2 regions of the Lentibacillus sp. JNUCC-1 genome follow, and region 2 is predicted to be linked to the other one. Evidence: a T-box and tRNA genes for the amino acid it is inferred to sense, from the RefSeq annotation. Region 2 holds a T-box; the other holds one or more tRNA genes.
The links. A T-box is a leader RNA that pairs with one kind of tRNA and senses whether it is charged. The one in region 2 lies ahead of ileS (isoleucine--tRNA ligase), so its partner is inferred to be a tRNA-Ile.
Positions count from the first base shown of each region.

Region 1: it has a tRNA-Ile gene. The T-box ahead of ileS (isoleucine--tRNA ligase) is inferred to sense a tRNA for this amino acid. The anticodon was not compared.

Region 1 is NZ_WHOH01000001.1:1,928,378-1,938,616, reverse strand. Features, by position in the region: rRNA gene JNUCC1_RS09070 (23S ribosomal RNA) at 1-2,145, opposite strand, end outside; tRNA gene JNUCC1_RS09065 (tRNA-Ala) at 2,226-2,298, opposite strand; tRNA gene JNUCC1_RS09060 (tRNA-Ile) at 2,321-2,397, opposite strand; rRNA gene JNUCC1_RS09055 (16S ribosomal RNA) at 2,513-4,079, opposite strand; gene JNUCC1_RS09050 (hypothetical protein) at 4,403-4,609, opposite strand; gene pdaB (polysaccharide deacetylase family sporulation protein PdaB) at 4,800-5,564, shown strand; gene JNUCC1_RS09040 (KinB-signaling pathway activation protein) at 5,599-6,243, opposite strand; gene gerD (spore germination lipoprotein GerD) at 6,421-7,065, shown strand; gene JNUCC1_RS09030 (Mrp/NBP35 family ATP-binding protein) at 7,094-8,164, opposite strand; gene JNUCC1_RS18675 (hypothetical protein) at 8,130-8,354, opposite strand; gene JNUCC1_RS09025 (hybrid sensor histidine kinase/response regulator) at 8,337-10,239, shown strand, end outside.
Region 2 is NZ_WHOH01000003.1:132,525-142,763, reverse strand. Features, by position in the region: gene folE (GTP cyclohydrolase I FolE) at 1-407, opposite strand, end outside; gene JNUCC1_RS11115 (hypothetical protein) at 481-732, opposite strand; gene JNUCC1_RS11110 (class I SAM-dependent methyltransferase) at 1,162-1,803, opposite strand; T-box leader at 2,003-2,222, shown strand; gene ileS (isoleucine--tRNA ligase) at 2,295-5,393, shown strand; gene JNUCC1_RS11100 (hypothetical protein) at 5,812-6,375, opposite strand; gene JNUCC1_RS11095 (cbb3-type cytochrome c oxidase subunit I) at 6,395-7,876, opposite strand; gene JNUCC1_RS11090 (cytochrome C oxidase subunit II) at 7,894-8,415, opposite strand; gene JNUCC1_RS11085 (hydroxymethylglutaryl-CoA synthase) at 8,850-10,016, opposite strand.

The DNA of each region.
Region 1 (10,239 bases), on a different contig from region 2:
CCACCTATCCTGTACAAGCTGTACAAACATTCAATATCAGGCTACAGTAAAGCTCCACGGGGTCTTTCCGTCCTGTCGCGGGTAATGCGCATCTTCACGCATAGTATAATTTCACCGGGTCTCTCGTTGAGACAGTGCCCAAGTCGTTGCACCTTTCGTGCGGGTCGGAACTTACCCGACAAGGAATTTCGCTACCTTAGGACCGTTATAGTTACGGCCGCCGTTTACTGGGGCTTCAGTTCTACGCTTCGAGCCCGTAGGCTCTAACGCGTCCCCTTAACCTTCCAGCACCGGGCAGGTGTCAGCCCCTATACTTCGCCTTTCGGCTTCGCAGAGACCTGTGTTTTTGCTAAACAGTCGCTTGGGCCTATTCACTGCGGCTCCTCCTTAAAGGAGCACCCCTTCTCCCGAAGTTACGGGGTCATTTTGCCGAGTTCCTTAACGAGAGTTCTCCCGCTCACCTTCGGATTCTCTCCGCGCCTACCTGTGTCGGTTTGCGGTACGGGCACCTGTGACCTTGCTAGAGGCTTTTCTTGGCAGTGTGGATTCAGACACTTCGGTACTCAATTTCCCTCCCCATCACAGATTGGGATTGTTGGACGGATTTACCTATCCAACTCCCTCGCTGCTTGGGCGCACACGTCCATCGGTGCGCTTGTCCTATCCTCCTGCGTCCCCCCATCGCTCAAACGGTCACGAGGTGGTACAGGAATATCAACCTGTTGGCCATCGCCTACGCCTTTCGGCCTCGGCTTAGGTCCCGACTAACCCTGAGAGGACGAGCCTTCCTCAGGAAACCTTGGGCTTTCGGTGAAAGAGATTCTCACTCTTTTTTCGCTACTCATACCGGCATTCTCACTTCTAAGCGCTCCACCAGTCCTCACGGTCTGACTTCACAGCACTTAGAACGCTCTCCTACCATTGTTCGAAGAACAATCCGCAGCTTCGGTGATACGTTTAGCCCCGGTACATTTTCGGCGCAGTGTCACTCGACCAGTGAGCTATTACGCACTCTTTAAATGGTGGCTGCTTCTAAGCCAACATCCTGGTTGTCTGTGCAACGCCACATCCTTTTCCACTTAACGTATACTTTGGGACCTTAGCTGGCGGTCTGGGCTGTTTCCCTTTCGACTATGAACCTTATCACCCATAGTCTGACTCCCAAGCATAAGTATCCGGCATTCGGAGTTTGACTGAATTCGGTAACCCGATGAGGGCCCCTAGTCCAATCAGTGCTCTACCTCCGGTACTCTGATCTTGAGGCTAGCCCTAAAGCTATTTCGGAGAGAACCAGCTATCTCCGTGTTCGATTGGCATTTCACCCCTACCCACACCTCATCCCCGCATTTTTCAACATACGTGGGTTCGGGCCTCCTGTCAGTGTTACCTGACCTTCACCCTGGACATGGGTAGATCACACGGTTTCGGGTCTACGACTACATACTCATACGCCCTATTCAGACTCGCTTTCGCTGCGGCTCCGTGTCTACCACTTAACCTTGCATGCAATCGTAACTCGCCGGTCCATTCTACAAAAGGTACGCCGTCACCCATTAACGGGCTCCGACTACTTGTAGGCACACGGTTTCAGGTTCTCTTTCACTCCCCTTCCGGGGTGCTTTTCACCTTTCCCTCACGGTACTGGTTCACTATCGGTTACCAGGGAGTATTTAGCCTTGGGAGATGGTCCTCCCGGATTCCGACGGAATTTCTCGTGTTCCGCCGTACTCAGGATCCACACCGGAGGCTGCTTCTTTTTGACTACCGGGCTGTTACCGTCTTTGGCTGATCTTTCCAGATCGATTCGTCTAACAAACAGCTTTGTAACTCCATATGGTGTGTCCTACAACCCCGACAGGCAAGCCTGCCGGTTTGGGCTGATTCCGTTTCGCTCGCCGCTACTTGGGAAATCGCTTTTGCTTTCTCTTCCTCCGGGTACTGAGATGTTTCAGTTCCCCGGGTCTGCCTCACACATCCTATGTATTCAGATGTGCGTACTGCTCCATTACGAACAGTGGGTTCCCCCATTCGGAAATCCCCGGTTCAAAGCTTACTTACAGCTCCCCGAGGCATATCGGTGTTAGTCCCGTCCTTCTTCGGCTCCTGGTACCAAGGCATCCACCGTGCGCCCTTATTCACTTAACTGGCGTGTTTTATTTCAATGAATAAACATACGATTTATTTGATGTCTTGATTGCTCTTATTTGGTTTTCAAGGTACAAAAATGGAGCCTAGCGGGATCGAACCGCTGACCTCCTGCGTGCAAGGCAGGCGCTCTCCCAGCTGAGCTAAGGCCCCATGTGAAATATATATAATTGAATGGTGGGCCTGGGAGGACTTGAACCACCGACCTCACGCTTATCAGGCGTGCGCTCTGACCAACTGAGCTACAGGCCCATTCAATATAATGAGAAATTTACTCCCTCAAAACTGAACAAACAAACGAAGTGATGTCTTTCCGTTAATTTAGCTGTGATGCCGTTTGACGGGCATCTATGCTAGATATCCTTAGAAAGGAGGTGATCCAGCCGCACCTTCCGATACGGCTACCTTGTTACGACTTCACCCCAATCATTGGCCCCACCTTCGGCGGCTGGCTCCATAAAGGTTACCCCACCGACTTCGGGTGTTGCCAACTCTCGTGGTGTGACGGGCGGTGTGTACAAGGCCCGGGAACGTATTCACCGTGGCATGCTGATCCACGATTACTAGCGATTCCTGCTTCATGCAGGCGAGTTGCAGCCTGCAATCCGAACTGGGAATGGTTTTATGGGATTTGCTACACCTCGCGGCTTCGCTGCCCTTTGTTCCATCCATTGTAGCACGTGTGTAGCCCAGGTCATAAGGGGCATGATGATTTGACGTCATCCCCACCTTCCTCCGGTTTGTCACCGGCAGTCACCTTAGAGTGCCCAACTAAATGCTGGCAACTAAGGTTAAGGGTTGCGCTCGTTGCGGGACTTAACCCAACATCTCACGACACGAGCTGACGACAACCATGCACCACCTGTCACTCTGTCCCCGAAGGGAACACGCTGTCTCCAGCGCTAGCAGAGGATGTCAAGACCTGGTAAGGTTCTTCGCGTTGCGTCGAATTAAACCACATGCTCCACCGCTTGTGCGGGCCCCCGTCAATTCTTTTGAGTTTCAGCCTTGCGGCCGTACTCCCCAGGCGGAGTGCTTAATGCGTTAACTTCAGCACCAAGGGGCGGAAACCCCCTGACACCTAGCACTCATCGTTTACGGCGTGGACTACCAGGGTATCTAATCCTGTTTGCTACCCACGCTTTCGCACCTCAGCGTCAGTTACAGACCAGAGAGTCGCCTTCGCCACTGGTGTTCCTCCACATCTCTACGCATTTCACCGCTACACGTGGAATTCCACTCTCCTCTTCTGCACTCAAGCCCTCCAGTTTCCAATGACCGCTCACGGTTAAGCCGCAAGATTTCACATCAGACTTAAAGGACCGCCTGCGCGCGCTTTACGCCCAATAATTCCGGACAACGCTTGCCCCCTACGTATTACCGCGGCTGCTGGCACGTAGTTAGCCGGGGCTTTCTGGTCAGGTACCGTCAAGGCGCCGCCCTATTCGAACGGCACTTGTTCTTCCCTGACAACAGAGCTTTACGATCCGAAAACCTTCATCACTCACGCGGCGTTGCTCCGTCAGACTTTCGTCCATTGCGGAAGATTCCCTACTGCTGCCTCCCGTAGGAGTCTGGGCCGTGTCTCAGTCCCAGTGTGGCCGATCACCCTCTCAGGTCGGCTACGCATCGTCGCCTTGGTAGGCTCTTACCCCACCAACTAGCTAATGCGCCGCGGGCCCATCTGTAAGTGATAGCCAAAGGCCATCTTTTATCCTCTCACCATGCGATGAAAGGTGTTATCCGGTATTAGCTCCGGTTTCCCGGAGTTATCCCAGTCTTACAGGCAGGTTGCCCACGTGTTACTCACCCGTCCGCCGCTCGATCCACAGGCGCATGCCCCGAAGGGCAATTGCCTGCTTCACGCGCTCGACTTGCATGTATTAGGCACGCCGCCAGCGTTCGTCCTGAGCCAAGATCAAACTCTCCATAAAAGTTTGGGTGTTCATCGACACCAATCGATGAACGGTCTTAGCTTCTCAAAAAATTGATTCAGGGTTTAAAGTTTAAAACTTCTTACCTCTGACATCTGTTTTACAGACATCTGCTTCGTTGTTTGTTCAGTTTTCAAGGAGCAAATAATATGTCGTTTTTTGACGACGAAATATAATTTATCATGGCTGCGTTTTTTTGTCAATAACTTTTGAAAATAAATTTTATTTCTTTTTTCAAAAGCCACATCAATAACGGCAACAGAAAATACTATACCATATTAAAAAAGCTAAATCAACAGTTTGATTAAAAAAAATGATTGAAATTACTTAGGTATGTATCTTAAGCACTCTTGTTCAGGGGCTACGCGCTTGAATAGTTGGAATAACACACGATATCTTTTCTCCATCGCTTCTTTTATAGTCCTATCAATTCGTTCATCGTTCAAATCGAATAACAGTTCATCAAGTTCACGTTGGAGAACATATGTCATTTCTTTTTGTTCATCTTCATTAATTAATAGACCCAGCATGTTCCATCACCTCTTTGAGAATACGTTATATAATTTCCTTGTTCCTTACACATACATTTACTTCTACCCATTTAATGAGTACTTTATCCATTCTTAAGGAAATTTTTATATCTTATCCCAATAGGAATTCATATTACACCTGTTCTCTTCATAAGTTTTTAATAAGGACAAGCCGAGGGGGGCACAATGAATGGATCACTTTTATACCATCAGGTTAAATAAATGGAAACGGATATCAGTGATTGTTGTTTTTGCATTGTTTGCAGCGCTGTTTATTTGGTTTGAACGTAACGGAACTTTGTCGATCCTGTCTAATCAAACAGCTCAGCCTGCAGCACTTTCAAAAGGGGATTCAGATGAGAATGCCATTGCTTTAACATTTAATATCAGCTGGGGTGAGGAACGGGTGCACGATATTCTCGATCTGCTTGAGAAGCATCAAGTACAGGCGACGTTTTTCATAAGTGGTGAATGGGCAGAGAAACATCCGGATATTTTGGAGTCAATTAGTGATGGCAAGCATGAGATTGGAATGCTTGGGTATCGATATAAAAGTTATCTTGAAATGGAAAAAGAGCAGATTCAAAAGGATTTGCGTCACGCGAAAGAAATCTTCCGGAAGCTTGGATACGAAGACATTACACTCCTCAGACCGCCAAATGGCCAGTTTGATCAAGAAATTCTTGAGTTGACAGATCAGATGGGGTATGACGTTGTCCATTGGAACGTGAACCCAAATGATTGGGAAAATCCAGGCACAGAAAAAATCGTGAATACGGTTATGAAGAACACGAGCAATGGGGACATCATCCTGATGCATGCCTCTGATGCCGTTAAACAGACGTCTGAAGCAATCGATGCCATTCTGCCAGGGTTGAAGAAGAAAGGCTTTCAATTTGTACCTATATCAGAATTGATGAGTCAAGCACATGCAGAGTCAGAAATGATTGAATGAAACGAACCGCTCCATTGCAATGGAGCGGTTCGTTTTACTTTTTATTTGTCTGTTGATTTTTGCCATTCGTTTCAATAGGCTGCCCATGTTCATCTCTTGTCAATTTGTGCAAAACGAGCAATTGGTAGGTGTTGCACGCCAATAAAGGAACGATCATCAGCCATGCATAGTCTGTTCCTTCTGCCCGCAGTGCGGGAACCCATTCTACAGAAGTCATCACGACCATAAGAAACAGCGCTGGTACAAATGCCCGCTGATTCGTTTGCGAGGCCTTAATTTTAGCAATGATCAACCCATAGCCAACAATCGCCGCACTCATTAAGATATACCAATAAAGTGCCACTTCACCCTTAGTTTCCTGGTACGGAAAATAAACAAGATCAAATGCAACGAACGCAATTAGGAGAACCTGTACAGCCGGCCACATGCCTTTAAAGAACCCAAGTCCGAAGCGGTTAATAAACAAATAAGCAAAAAATCCCGTCTGGCTTACCACACTCGATAAAAATCCAAATCCTGTATAAAAAATAACCAACCCGATCAATTCTTTGACATTAACCGGATCTAGATAGGTTGTATAAATACCATCTGTATTGACAAAAAAGCTTGTGATGAGACCTGTTATGCCGCCAATTAATAATGTTTTAAAAAATAAACCAACAAGCTTGCGACTGTTCAATGTATAATCCTCCTGCCGAATATCCTCTATGTAGTCATGCTTCGTTCCATTTTAACACGAACAGCACGTTTTTTCCCGTGATACGTGCATATTCTTCCCGTAAAAACTCATATTAAAAATATGAAGACACGGTACACGCCTGTTTTTATGCGTTTGCCAAGAAAAGGAGGCCATTTGATGATACGCAAAATCATCATGTCGCTGTCTCTCTTATCCATCATCGTTATCTCCGCATGTGGAGGAGAAGGTGAGTCAGCAAAAGAAGCCGATTATGAGACGACGAAAAAAATGGTCGTTGACATATTACAGACAGAAGATGGCAAAAAAGCCCTTAATGAAATTTTATCAGATGAAAAAATGAAACAGCATCTCGTGATGGAATCGGATATGGTTAAAAATGCGATTAACGAATCCATGGCTTCCGAAAAGGGGGCTGAAATGTGGAAGAAGTTGTTCGAGGACCCGGAGTTTGTTAAAAAGTATGCAGAATCCATGTCTAAAGAACAAAAGGAGCTCATGAAAGCCTTAATGCAAGATGCGGAGTTTCAAAAACAAATGCTGGAAATATTAAAGGATCCAAAAATGACCGAGCAATACTTGACTGTGATTAAAAGTCAGGAATTCAGCGCCCATCTAGAGGAAACGATCCAAAAGACACTGGAAACCCCGACATTTCAAGCAAAGATGCAAGATATCTTGCTAAAAGCAGCCGAAAAACAAGCAGCTGGGAAAGAAAGCGGAGGAAAGAAGGAAGAAGAGCAACCTGAAGGCGGTGGAAGTGGTGGAGAAGGTGGAGGTGGAAGCGGTTCAGAAGGCGGATAAGCTAAAAGGAAGGGCTGGGCCCTTCCTTTTATACTTCTTCCGCTTCTTCAATTTTCGCAACAATTTTTGACGCCATTCTGTGGTACTCCTGACCTAATGGATGGTCCTGCTGATAAACAGATGGTGCGAATTCATCTTCATCTTCATAGGGCTGCATGAGCGGAAGATGACCGAGTACTTTTGTGCCGAGAACTTCAGCAAGCTTCTCTCCGCCGCCTTTACCGAAGACGTATTCTTTTTCTCCGGTCTTCTTGCTTTCATAATATGCCATATTTTCAATGACACCGAGTATTTCATGTTCTGTCTTGAGTGCCATCTGCCCTGCACGTGCTGCGACAAATGCTGCAGACGGATGCGGGGTTGTCACAATAACTTCTTTACAGGATGGCAGGAGGTCATGGACGTCCATTGCAATATCTCCTGTTCCTGGTGGCAGGTCGAGAAGTAGGTAGTCCAGATCGCCCCACTCCACTTCCGAAAAGAAGCTATTAATCATTTTGCCGAGCATCGGCCCGCGCCAGATAATCGGTGAATTATCTTCAACAAAGAAACCCATGGAAATGACTTTCACCCCAAAGCGATCAACCGGAATAATCTTCTCTCCGCGAACAGCCGGACGGTATTCGATGCCCATCATATCCGGTACACTGAAACCATAAATGTCCGCGTCAATTATCCCGACACGCTTACCCAGCCGCTTCAACGCCATAGCAAGGTTTACCGTGACAGTGGATTTACCCACACCGCCCTTGCCACTTGCTACTGCTATAAACGTCGGCTGTGAACTGCCGCCAAGTATGGTATCTTTTTTATCATCGCCAGCTGTATCCTGATATTTCTGAATCACTTCATCAGGGAGCTGTTCGAATCTTAAACCAACTGTTGTCGCCCCATTCTTCTTCAAAATCTGGACGATCTCCTGCTGCATCTGCATCTGCTCACCAGTGTTCAGCTTGGAAATGCCCACTTTAACACTCACATGGTTTTTCTCTTCCTTGACGGTAACACTGACAATTCCATCAGTTTCCTCAAGCGTTTTATGTAAAAATGGGTCCTTTACAGGGTTAAGCAGATCTATTACTTCTTCTTTCGTCAACAATCTGATTCACCATCCCTTTCAGCCATCTGTCAAGATCAAACATCGCCAGCTTGACCTTCATGTCCAAGTATAACATAAACACTGTATTTTCTAAGTGATACGAATCATAGGGTGCAAAATAGTCACTGGTCTCGTATACTTGAGTTACGAAGCATGACCCGGGGGACACACTATGAATCAAACCAATCAAATCATGTCAAAAAAGAACATCTTCTTAACCATTATCATTTTTTTGATTTTGCTTTCATCTTTCCGGCTTGGGTGGCTTTTCTATCATCAGCCGATTGACGGACCGAAAGCCGAAAATGGAATAATTGATTTAAGTGATATGAGCTTTACTGACAATCATCTCTACTCCTTAGACGGCCAATGGAGATTTTATCCTAATACCTTCGTCAAACCTAATAAACCTTTGCAATCAGCAAACGGTGTTGACGTACCAGGGGATTGGCGTCAAGTGGTGGACAAACAGGGGGATGAGCCTGCATATGGTTATGGCAGTTACCGGCTGTCTATTCAGTTGCCGGATGATGATCAAACCTTTTATGGCTTGCGTTTCATGAGCATTTCATCTGCTGCCGAAGTATACATTAACGGTGAGTTGGTGGGGCACCAGAACGCTGTGGACACAGAAAAGGGTGCTGGGAACACTGAAAAAGGACCTTTCGTTGTCCCATTCCACTCAAATGCTGATGAAATTGATCTGATCATTCACACATCCAATTTTGAGATTCCTTTTTCCGGCGGGTTAAAAGAGGCAGTAAAAATCGGGACAGAAACGGCTGTTTATCAAGAGATGAATCATTCAACAACCTTACAAATTGCAGTGAGCATTCTTTACCTCATGCATAGTTTATATGCGTTTGCCATATTCCTTCTCGGGAAAGGTAGATTTCAACGGGAACTGCTTTATTACGGAGTCATGCTGATATTGTCAACAATTGCAATCTTAATTGATGATGAAGTCGTTGTTCAATTGCCGCTGCAGCTGGAAACCCAGTACAAGCTGCTTTTGTTGTTATTTAACACCACGTTGTTCACGATGTTATTATTCATTAAGCACTTATTCGGATTAAAAACACGATTCTATTATGTATTGTACTTTTTATATGGCTTATTTTGTCTCGGACAGCTTCTAGTCCCGTTTGAGCATTATACATACCTGATAAATATGATTGCGATTTATTATCTCACAGCCATTACATTTTTATTCTATCAAACCATTAAAGCTGTGCGACGAGGTTTCCCTGACGCTATGCTTATTTTGCTTTTTATTACAAGTTACAGCTCCAATGTTCTTTGGGGAGCGGGCATTAAAGCAGGGGCCATAACAATTCCGTACTACCCATTTGATTTCATTGTCTCCATCTTCGTTATCGCACTGCTTTTATTCCGAAGACATATTCGTGTCATGGATCTGAATAAGCAACAGACCGAAGAACTGAAAGAGACCGATCGCAGAAAAGATGAATTTTTGGCCAACACATCACATGAATTACGAACACCGTTACAGGGGATTGTCAATATTGCCGACTCGGTCCTGGAAGATAAGAAAGCGCAATCGACTCATGATTACCAACAGCTCAATACACTACGTCAGCTCGCCCAACGTATGACATTTAGCTTAAATGACCTATTGGATGCAACACGGCTTAAAGATCAAAGCATCAGATTGAACCCCGTCCGTTTTAATCTAAGTGCACTTGCAACAGCAGTAGTTGATATGACCCGGACGTTCTCACAACATAAGCCGATTACATTTAAGATGAAAATAGATTCCGCGTTTCCAGAGATTTATGCAGATGAGAACCGTGTGATACAAATTATGTTTAACCTGCTCCACAACAGCATTAAGTTTACCAATTCAGGCACGGTTACGATTTCAGCCGATGTCGATGATGAGACATCAATGGCGCTTATCCATGTTACGGATACCGGAATTGGTATACAGCCCAAGCATCTGAAAACCATTTTTCAGCCTTATGAACAAGAACAGAGTACAAACCATGTACAAGAAGGGGTCGGGTTGGGTCTATCCATTTGCCGCCAATTGGTTGAACTTCACGGCGGCTTTA
Region 2 (10,239 bases):
GGATCAAGTGTCTCCATCATCGAATCGGCGATGGTTGAGGTAATCCGCTCCTGCAGCTGTGGTCGCCTCGTTACAGTTTCAACTGCACGTGCCAGTTTGCTTAGGCCAGTCACTCGGCCGCCTTTAGGAATATAGCCGATGTGCGCCACGCCGTAGAATGGAACAAGGTGATGTTCACACATCGAATAAAACGGAATATCTTTAACGAGCACAAGTTCCTCATGATCTTCACTGAATATTGTTGCAAAGTATTCTTTCGGATCTTGATGCATGCCTTGGAACACTTCTTCATACATGCGTGCAATTCGTGCCGGCGTGTCTTTCAGCCCTTCACGATCCGGATCATCCCCGATCGCTTCCAGAATCATGCGCGCCGCCTGTTCTATTTTTCCATGGTCCACTGCCATGTCATTACCTCCATTCACAACAGCAAAATTAAAAGAGTCTAACGTGTAGTATACTACAAAAGTCGTGGAGGTTCTAAATAAAATTCAATACGAGACCAACCAGCAAACTCAAAGCCATGATGCCAAGCAATAAATAGCCGACAATCCGAATAGGTAAAGGCAAACTTTTCATTTTTGCCGGTTTTTTAGTCGGATAACCTTCAATTTTACTGAAATGATCCATTGCATCGTTCATCGGTGTGTGATCTGAGGAACTCTCCCTTTGATCATACTCATCCCATCGTCTTTTTTCGCGCTCTTTAGCTCTTTCATAGTCCTTATCCATTCTATCCCCTTTCTAAAAAGTAATTGCTTCTACAAATTAACTATTAATGAATAGTAGACACAAACTACGAACCAAAGAAAGCCTGAAATGACTGCCCCTGGCAACCGCTCGGGGAAACACGGAGACTCCAGCAGGAGGACAAGCCTCGGTGAAACCCCGCAAGCGCGATATAGGGGAAGGAAGGCTAAAACCGCGACGTCCTGTCGCAACGCCGTCATGACCCACATCCTGTGGGCCCGAGGCTCAGCAGCGCCCGCGGAAAGCGCAGTGTTTCCCCCGAGCGGCCGCATGAAGCAGTCATAAATTCTGCCTAGTTACTTCGCAGTTTACTTATACTGTGCTTTAAGTAATTGCAACAACCTACACAAATGTAGCCTTGACTTTTTAACCCTTTGATCAAACTGGCACTCAAGAAGGGATTTATTTGATTCACTTTTGATTCGTTTTCGTATAAGCAACGACTTTGTATTCAAAGATCATTTGCTCGACTTTCTCACCCGCTGCTCCGAAATAGAACGATAACAATTTTCGTGCTTCCTCCACTGAGTCAAAAGCAAATACAGTATCAATTACAGTGTGGTTAAATCCTCTTGCCGACCAATAATTTACATCACTGGCTATCGGCCGGGATGACAAGGCACAAAATTCATCGTAACCGTAATTGTCCACAATGATGATCTGACCGCCTGGTTCAACGACGCGTGCAACTTCAGCGAGTCCTTGATCAACATCTGGCATACCATCGAAAAAGAAAGCCCAGGTCGCATAAGCGCTCTTAAAAGTATTGGTATGAAACGGGATCGATTGAGCTGTTCCTCTTGACCAGATAAGGGGCTTTTCAGGATCAATCATCGTCTCATCAGGTTCCATAGCCACAATTTGCCTGTTATCGTTTAGCAGACGTTCGGCCGTGTGGCCATTGCCGGCGCCGATGTCGAGTGCGAGCCCGTTTGGCAAGTTTTGATCAAGGAAGTCTATCACGTTTCCTTTCCGGTCCATACAACGCCGTTCAATTTCAAATAAATCAGGATATGTTCCACCGTAAAACGGTATAATGTCTGATGCTTTCATTTTTCAGTTAGCCTCCTTCAATAATTTATGAATGATTGGAGACCGTTTGACGCAATCGTTCCATTTTGTTCACCGCTTTCATACCTAATTATGGAAAGTATATCACATTCGCTGTTTGCTTTTGGTCAAAATGGGCAAAACTTTAAACAATAATGCTTTACAACCCGCGAGTTACGGTGTACGATTTAGTATAAATACGTTTTTGTCATTGACGGGAAGAGTAAACTGTCATGGAGCTTTTAGAGAGTCGCTGGCTGGTGAAAAGCGATGGCACGTGCAGACTGAAGATCATCCCTGAGACGTTTGGCTGAACTTTTCCAGTAGGCGAAACCGGCTGACGGCCGTTATCCGTCTTACGAGTGCCGTTCACTATTGTGATACGGAATTTGGGTGGTACCGCGGAATAATCCGTCCCTGCTTTCGAGCAGTGGGCGGTTTTTTAATGTTCAAAATGGCTATTAAAATAATTCATATATAAGAGGTGGAAAACGATGCGCAGTGTTAATACGAAAGAAGCGGCATTGGACCGCGAAAATCGGGTCAAAGATTATTGGAATGAAAACAATGTGTTCAAACGTTCGATGGATGAGCGTGAGGGCGCGGAAACGTTTGTCTTTTACGAAGGACCGCCGACAGCAAACGGTCTGCCCCATGCCGGACACGTGCTTGGTCGGGTAATCAAAGATTTTGTCGGTCGTTATAAAACGATGCAAGGTTATCAGGTTCTCCGCAAAGGGGGCTGGGATACACATGGTCTCCCTGTTGAGCTTGAGGTTGAAAAGCAGCTCGGCATCTCCGGAAAGCAGGAAATTCAAGAATATGGCGTGGAGAAGTTCATTGAAGAATGTAAGAAGAGCGTCTTTAATTATGAAAAAGAGTGGCGTGAGTTTACTGAGTCGATCGGGTACTGGCTCGATATGGACGATCCGTATGTCACGCTGCAAAACCGCTATATCGAAAGTGTCTGGTATATCTTAAGCGATTTGCATAAGCGCGATTTGCTCTCCAAGGGGCACCGTGTCAGTCCTTATTGCCCAAGTTGCCAGACCACGCTCAGCTCCCATGAAGTTGCCCAGGGTTATGAGGACGTTAAAGACCTCTCGGCCACAGCGAAATTCAAGGTGAAAGGCTCTGAAAATGAATTTTTCCTCGGATGGACAACAACGCCTTGGACATTGCCGGCCAACGTGACACTCGCCGTGAATCCTGACCTTGACTATGTCAAAGCGCGCCAGAATGGTGAAGTCTACATTGTGGCTGAAGCCCTTGCTGATAAGGTACTCGGTGAATCATATGAAATCGTTTCGCGTCATAAAGGCAGCGACCTCGCTGGAATTGATTATGAACCAGTATTCCCGTTCATGCAGCCAGAAAACGGCCATTATGTTGTGGTAGCTGATTTCGTCACCGCTGACAGTGGTACCGGTGTTGTTCATGCGGCGCCTGCTTATGGTGAAGATGACTACAAGCTTGTTTTGGAAAAAGGGCTCTCTTTTTATAATGTTGTTGATGCAGCCGGACGTTACACTGACGACATCCCGTTATTTGCTGGACGTTTTGTTAAAGACTGTGACGTTGACATCGTCAAGTATCTCTCTGAAAAAGGGCTGCTTTATCATAAGGAAAAATACGAACACAGTTACCCGCATTGCTGGCGCTGTGATACACCGCTTCTGTACTATGCAATCGAAAGCTGGTTTATCAAAACAACCGACCTGAAAGATCAATTCATTGCCAACAACGAAACGGTCGAGTGGCATCCACACCACATTAAACACGGACGTTTCGGCAATTTCTTGGAAAATATGGTTGACTGGAACATTGGCCGGAACCGTTTTTGGGGGACCCCACTGCCGATCTGGATTTGTGATGATTGTGACCACCAGTATGCACCGCACAGCCAGGCTGATCTACTGGAAAAAGCGATTGGTGACATAGGTGACATCGAACTGCATAAACCGTACGTTGACCGTGTGGAACTAAAATGTGAGAAATGTGACGGGACCATGCATCGCGTGCCGGAAGTAATCGACGTCTGGTTCGACAGCGGCTCTATGCCATTTGCACAGCAGCATTATCCGTTTGAAAACAAAGAGCAATTTGAGAAACAATACCCTGCTGACGTGATCTGTGAGGGAATTGATCAGACACGCGGCTGGTTTTACAGCTTGCTTGCCGTGTCCACACTTTTCACGGGCAAAGCACCGTATAAGCGCGTTTTGTCAACCGGGCATATTCTTGATGAACATGGGCGCAAGATGTCCAAGAGTAAAGGGAATGCCTTGAGTCCGACAGACCTGGTTACCAAATTCGGAGCCGATGCCTTCCGCTGGGCGCTTCTTGCCGACAGTGCCCCATGGAATAACAAACGTTTTTCTGAACGGGTTGTCATTGAGGCTAAATCCAAGGTGATTGATACGCTCGTCAACACACACGGCTTTTACACATTATATGCCAACATTGACGGCTACACATTTGACGCTGGTAATGAAGGCGAGAAAACATTGCTCGACCGCTGGATTATGTCACGCCTGAATTCTGTGACCGTCGTGGTGGAGGAAGCGCTCGATGCCTATGACTTCACAAAGGCAGCCAAGGCGATTGAACGCTTTGTCGATGAGCTAAGTAACTGGTATATCCGTCGGTCCCGTGATCGCTTCTGGGAAGAAGGCATGACACCTTCCAAGACAGCCGCCTATCACACCTTGCATACTGTGTTGACACAGCTCAGCAAGCTGATGGCACCATATACACCGTTCCTTTCAGAGGACATCCATCAAAACCTGACAGGTAAAAGTGTTCATCTTGACTTTTTCCCGAAAGTGGATGAGGCGTTGATTGATGAGGAACTCGAAGCTGACATGGACACCGTTCTGCAGGTTGTGGAATTGGCCCGAGGTGTGCGCAATACAGAAGCCATTAAAACGAAGCAGCCTCTTTCTGAATTGACGGTAATCCCAGTCAATCCGGACAAAGGTGCGGCATTGGAGAAATACCGCGACATTATTGAGGATGAAATCAACGTGAAGGATGTCGTTGTTAAACATTCGTCAGATGAATTGGTCCGTTATGATGTCAAATTAAACTTCCGAGCAGCAGGACCTGTACTCGGTAAAAATGTGCGTGTTGTTAAAGATTTTCTTGAAGCACTCTCTGAAGATGAAGCCGCTCAGGTCGTCCAAAGTGAAAAAGCCGTTGTCCCAACAGACGATGGGGAGCTTGAAGTGACAATGGATCTGTTGAATGTTGAACGCGTGGCAGATGCTGGATTGTCAATGGGCTCCAACCAGGACTTCAACGTGGTCCTCGATACGACAATCACAGAATCATTGCGTCTCGAAGGTCTTGCACGCGAAGTCATCCGAGCTATCCAGGACGAACGCAAGCAGCAGGATCTGCCGATTGACCTGCGCATCAACATTATCCTCGGTGGTGATGACGATATCGTCGCAGCGATCAAGGAAAATGAATCCCTTGTTCGCGACAACGTTCTCGTAAAAGAGCTGACAATTTCTGGAGACAGCACATCAGAAGAAATGAAAGTTTACACACTTGGTGACCATACGTTGAAATTGGCCTTGGTGCAGTAAGCAAGATCAATCGAACGAAAAAGAGCAGTCAGTCTGAGGCAGGCGCTGCTCTTTTTTGGTTTCTTTTTTAAAGGATGGTTGTTCTGTGAATGAATGGTAAGCAAAAACCGCGACGTAGGGAAAATTTGAGCGACTAGTCCTGGCAATTGAAGGAAAGTACTCGATGTTCGATTGACCTGATTTAGTTGTGCATGTAGGGTACGGATACGCACATTCATTCTGTGATATGCACATTCGACTGCGGATTTGCACATTCATTTCCGTATATGCACGTTCGGCCGCAGATTTGCACACTCATTTCCATATATGCACATTCAGACGCAGATTTGCACATTCATTTCCATTTTCAACCACGCTAAGTTTTAAATGTAGCTGTCGTCATATATTTACTTACTTCGAATTTCACGAACACGGTGCGTTATTCACTTGCTTCTGCTTCTCCTTGATCAACAAAGACGATTTGCAGCAAGTACACGACCATTAAAGCTGTTATTAAGACAAAGCCCCAGCCTAAAAGCCGTTGCTGTGTTTCCAGATAGTTGTTGCAGAGCTGGATTGGGGAATCAATATACAGCCATCCCATCAAAGCAAACATGGATAAGTAATTCAAGAACACAAAACTTTTTATAATACCGGATGATTTTTTCCAGCTGTCAAAAAGACATATGCCTGCGATTGGAAGACTGATAAATTTAAACCACTCAACATGCGATAAGACGAGCGCTTCATCCATGGCTCTTGGCAGCATCCAATACATTGTAATGAACACAAAAACCAATATACCAGGGCCTCCCGCTGCATTCCACTTTACCCAAAAACGGCGTGTGTGCGGAATGATCCCTTTCCCCATCCAGTACCCTGCAACAATGAGCAAAGGCATTTGAAGCAGCATATGGACGATCATGCGCGCCTCCATCCAGTCAGAGACAAATGGCAGTATCAAAATCATATACATGAGAAACCCCATCCATAACTGCTTCATGTCAAACACCCCCAAACTTTTAAGCTGGTATGTCTATGTTCATTTCCTCTGTATTGCGCTCTTTCATACGCAAATAGCGAATAAAATGCACCACAAATATGGTTACCGCTATAACGCCCAGTACACCCGCAACAGCTCCAAACGCAGCCGGTGCCATCCATTCCGGAAAATGAGTAGCCCAGCGGCGCGGGGTGCTTAATGCGCCTGATACCAGGAAGCTGCCGCTCACACCTAAAAGCGCCAGGATGTAGCTCACAAAACCGATGTGGTCCAATTTGTTGGTCTTCATGCCTTTGTCAACTTTTGAAAGGTAATACATGAAACCAAAGATCATGACAACAGCTCCCAGCCCCATGTACATATGGAAGTGTCCAGGCACCCATTTCGTATTATGCATGACATGGTTGACAACAATCGTGGCATCCACAATTGCCGGGACAACACCCACAGTCCACCCGAACATGGACAAGAATATCAAACCTGAAGCCATATCCCATTTGATGCCTGATTTATACACGATCATTAATGCTCCGTATGCCGTTATGACAAGCACCGGCAACCCATTGGCATATGAAAGGATTTGCCCCATGACAAGCATCCATTTAGGCATGACTGAATCCATAAGCATATGGTGCGTGTAAATAACCAGAGTAAAAGAGGTTGACATGGTCCAAGCGATGAGAAAGGCTTTATTCGCTTTCCAAGGCCGACCCGTATACCGAGGCAAGATCTCATAGACCGCTATAACGCCCATATAAATAATAGAGTTTGCAAAAATATGGCCAAATGCATAGGTGAGGTTTTTTGCAAGTAATGGATCGAATGTAAAAGCTGGATTGACCACATTAATGATGTTCATAATTAAAACCGTAGCACCTGCCGTCAGAGCTGTGACATTGACTATTGTGACCATGGTGCTCGCTACAACTGTGCCTGATGGTGCATCTTTTTCTGCTTTTTTACCAGTGATCACGTCCCAGCCGAGGCCTTTGCCAAGACTGCCGTACTTTTTAATAATGGCTCTGCCGCTATCAATATAAAACAACAGGAATCCAATGCCTAAAATCAACATGCCAAACAGATAAAGTAACGCTCCGGCTGTTCCCCAGGCATTTCCTGACAGTGCTGGAAGCGGATATAAAAACGTCCAGCTGCTGGCATATTCAAATGAAAAAACACCAACCGAAACCATGAGTACACCCAAGAGAAAAAGCACAAGATTAAGTGTAAAGATATGTTTGGATAATTGGACATAATCTTTTAGAAAATACCACATGATCGCAGCCGCAGCCAGCGCCGCTGCACCTACCATCCCTGTTCCGTGTATCGTCAAGAACTGATAAAAAGCAGCTGGAGATAAGTCGAGCATCCCGCTTTGGGCCATTAACATCAAAATGCCAAACATCATCATGATACCGATTACAATGCCTCCGACTGTTAAATACGTTGCCATCATCCGATGCCCAGACCCTGCTCCTTTATTGATCTGTTGTTGTTTCATTCCCAATCCCTCCTTCATTATTCCGTCACCTCAATTTGTGAAACCATCATATGGTGAGCGAGCCCACAATACTCCAGACACAGTATGTCGTAAGTTCCAGGCTCGTCGAATGTCATATATACTTTGTTCATATAGTCAGGCATAGCCTGGGTTTGAGCGAGCAAATTCATTTCTTCGTCATAAATGCCAAAACCATGGTTCACGTCTCTGCTCGTTACATGGAATTCTACCGGTTCTCCAACTTTGAACGTTGTTTCACTCATGTCCCATCCGAATTGCAAAGCTTCAACATCGACGATAACCGGTTCATTTCCTTGTCCATATACTGGTTGATTATAAGGTAGTTCTCTTAATGTATAGATGGTGATTACAAGCATGAAAACCACCAATGTCATTGCATAGAAAGACCTTGCCTTATACCATTTCTTTTTAATAGGTTCATACGCTCTTTCTCGTGACTTCAAAGCAACCACACCAAACACAACAGCAACCGCAATCATAAATACGAGACTTACAATCCACGCCATCATTTGAACCATTACATAACCCCCATTTATATGAAGTTAATGGAAAATATCGTCCATTAGCTGACGTCATTATACAACTCCCCCGCCCCATGACAAGTGAGCCAAATCACTGTCACAGCAAGCCTCTCACTCACCAGCACCCCCAACCCTCATCCCCCCAACTTCACCCCATTTCCACTATGCATATAGGGAAATCAAAAAAGAAAAAATGAAAAGAAAAATGGAAGGAAAAAAGGAGAAAGAAAGGAGAAAGAGAGGAGAAAGAGAGGAAAAAAAAGTGCCTGTCACTTCCCGGTTTTTGTCGAACATTATACAGGCACAACACAAAAAAGCTCTTTTGCTTGATTACAGCAAAGGAGCTTTTTTTGTTTTCATGTATGCAAATGATCATTACTCAAACCCGTTGAAAATAATATTCGACATATTTCGGGAAGTGACAGGCACCCCTATCGACTGAGGTACTGGCGTTTGTGATCGGCTAGGCTTGCTAGGACGATCGGGGCGGGGTCTTGTTCCACATCCAGCTCCACTGTAGTTCCATCTGTTGGGAGCGTGCTTTTGAAGATGTCTTCGTATTCTGCGACGGTTAATGCTTCTCTCGAATTGAGCATTGCTTTATGGTCCTGAACATGCAAATGTTGCTTGTAATCAGGCTGGAGAATGCCGCTGAAGAATTCACCTACAGCTCCTGACCCATAACTGTAGAGTCCAATTCTGTCACCGGCTTTCAATTCATCTTGCAACTCAAGCAAAGACAGCAAGCTTAAATAGAGTGAACCAGTATATATGTTACCCACGTTTCTATTATAGTGTTGGCTCATTTGGAAATTTGCTTTCAGCCGCTCTTGAACGGCTTCGTCCCCCTCATCAAGAATCGTTCGCAATGCTTTCAAGCCCATCTTTGTATAGGGTAAGTGAAAACAGATTGCTGCAAAGTCTTTTAAAGCCAAACCCGATTCCGACTTATATTGTTCCCATACCCGGTTGAAGAACGCCAAATACTGTTCATTGGAAAATTTGCCATCAACAAAGGCCATCTCAGAATAGACCGGACGCCAAAAGTCCATGATATCCTCTGTGGCATACACACTTGGTTCTTCAAGCGTCATGATTCTAGGGTCCTGTCCAATTAATAATGCCACAGCACCGGCACCCTGGGTCACTTCTCCCCCTGTATTCAACCCATATCTGGCAATGTCCGAACCAAGTACTAACACTTTACTCTCCGGATGCAGTGCCACATGTCCTTTTGCCATTTGAATGGCAGCTGTCGCACCATAACAAGCTTGTTTCACCTCAATACAACGTGCCCCGGACTTAAGGCCGAGCAGCTGATGCACATAAATCGCTGCTGATTTCGAATGATCGATACCGGACTCTGTCGCAAAAATGACAAAATCAATCGCGTCGCGGTCCTGATCGTCAATGATCTCCCAGGCTGCATTCGCAGCCAAGGTCACCGGGTCCTGTGTAAGCGGAGCCACGGCCATTTTCTCCTGTCCAATTCCAATCGTGAATTTTCCCGGATCAACGTCACGGGCTTCTGCTAAATCATTCATATCCACATACAAATGTGGTGTATAAAAGCCGATTTTATCGATACCTATCGTCATGATGATATCCCCTTTCGATGGTGTTTAAAGTGTCTAATACATTATGCGATACCATATTGTGATTTCATTCACAAATAAGCGTGTAAGTACTCAATAAGATTAATAATAGTACATTATACCGCATAAAACAACCACTTTAATAAGGGAAAAGACTGCCAGCGAGACTCAATTATTCTTAAAAACTGTCATCTTAGCTTCAAAAAAACAACTCCCATACTCGGGA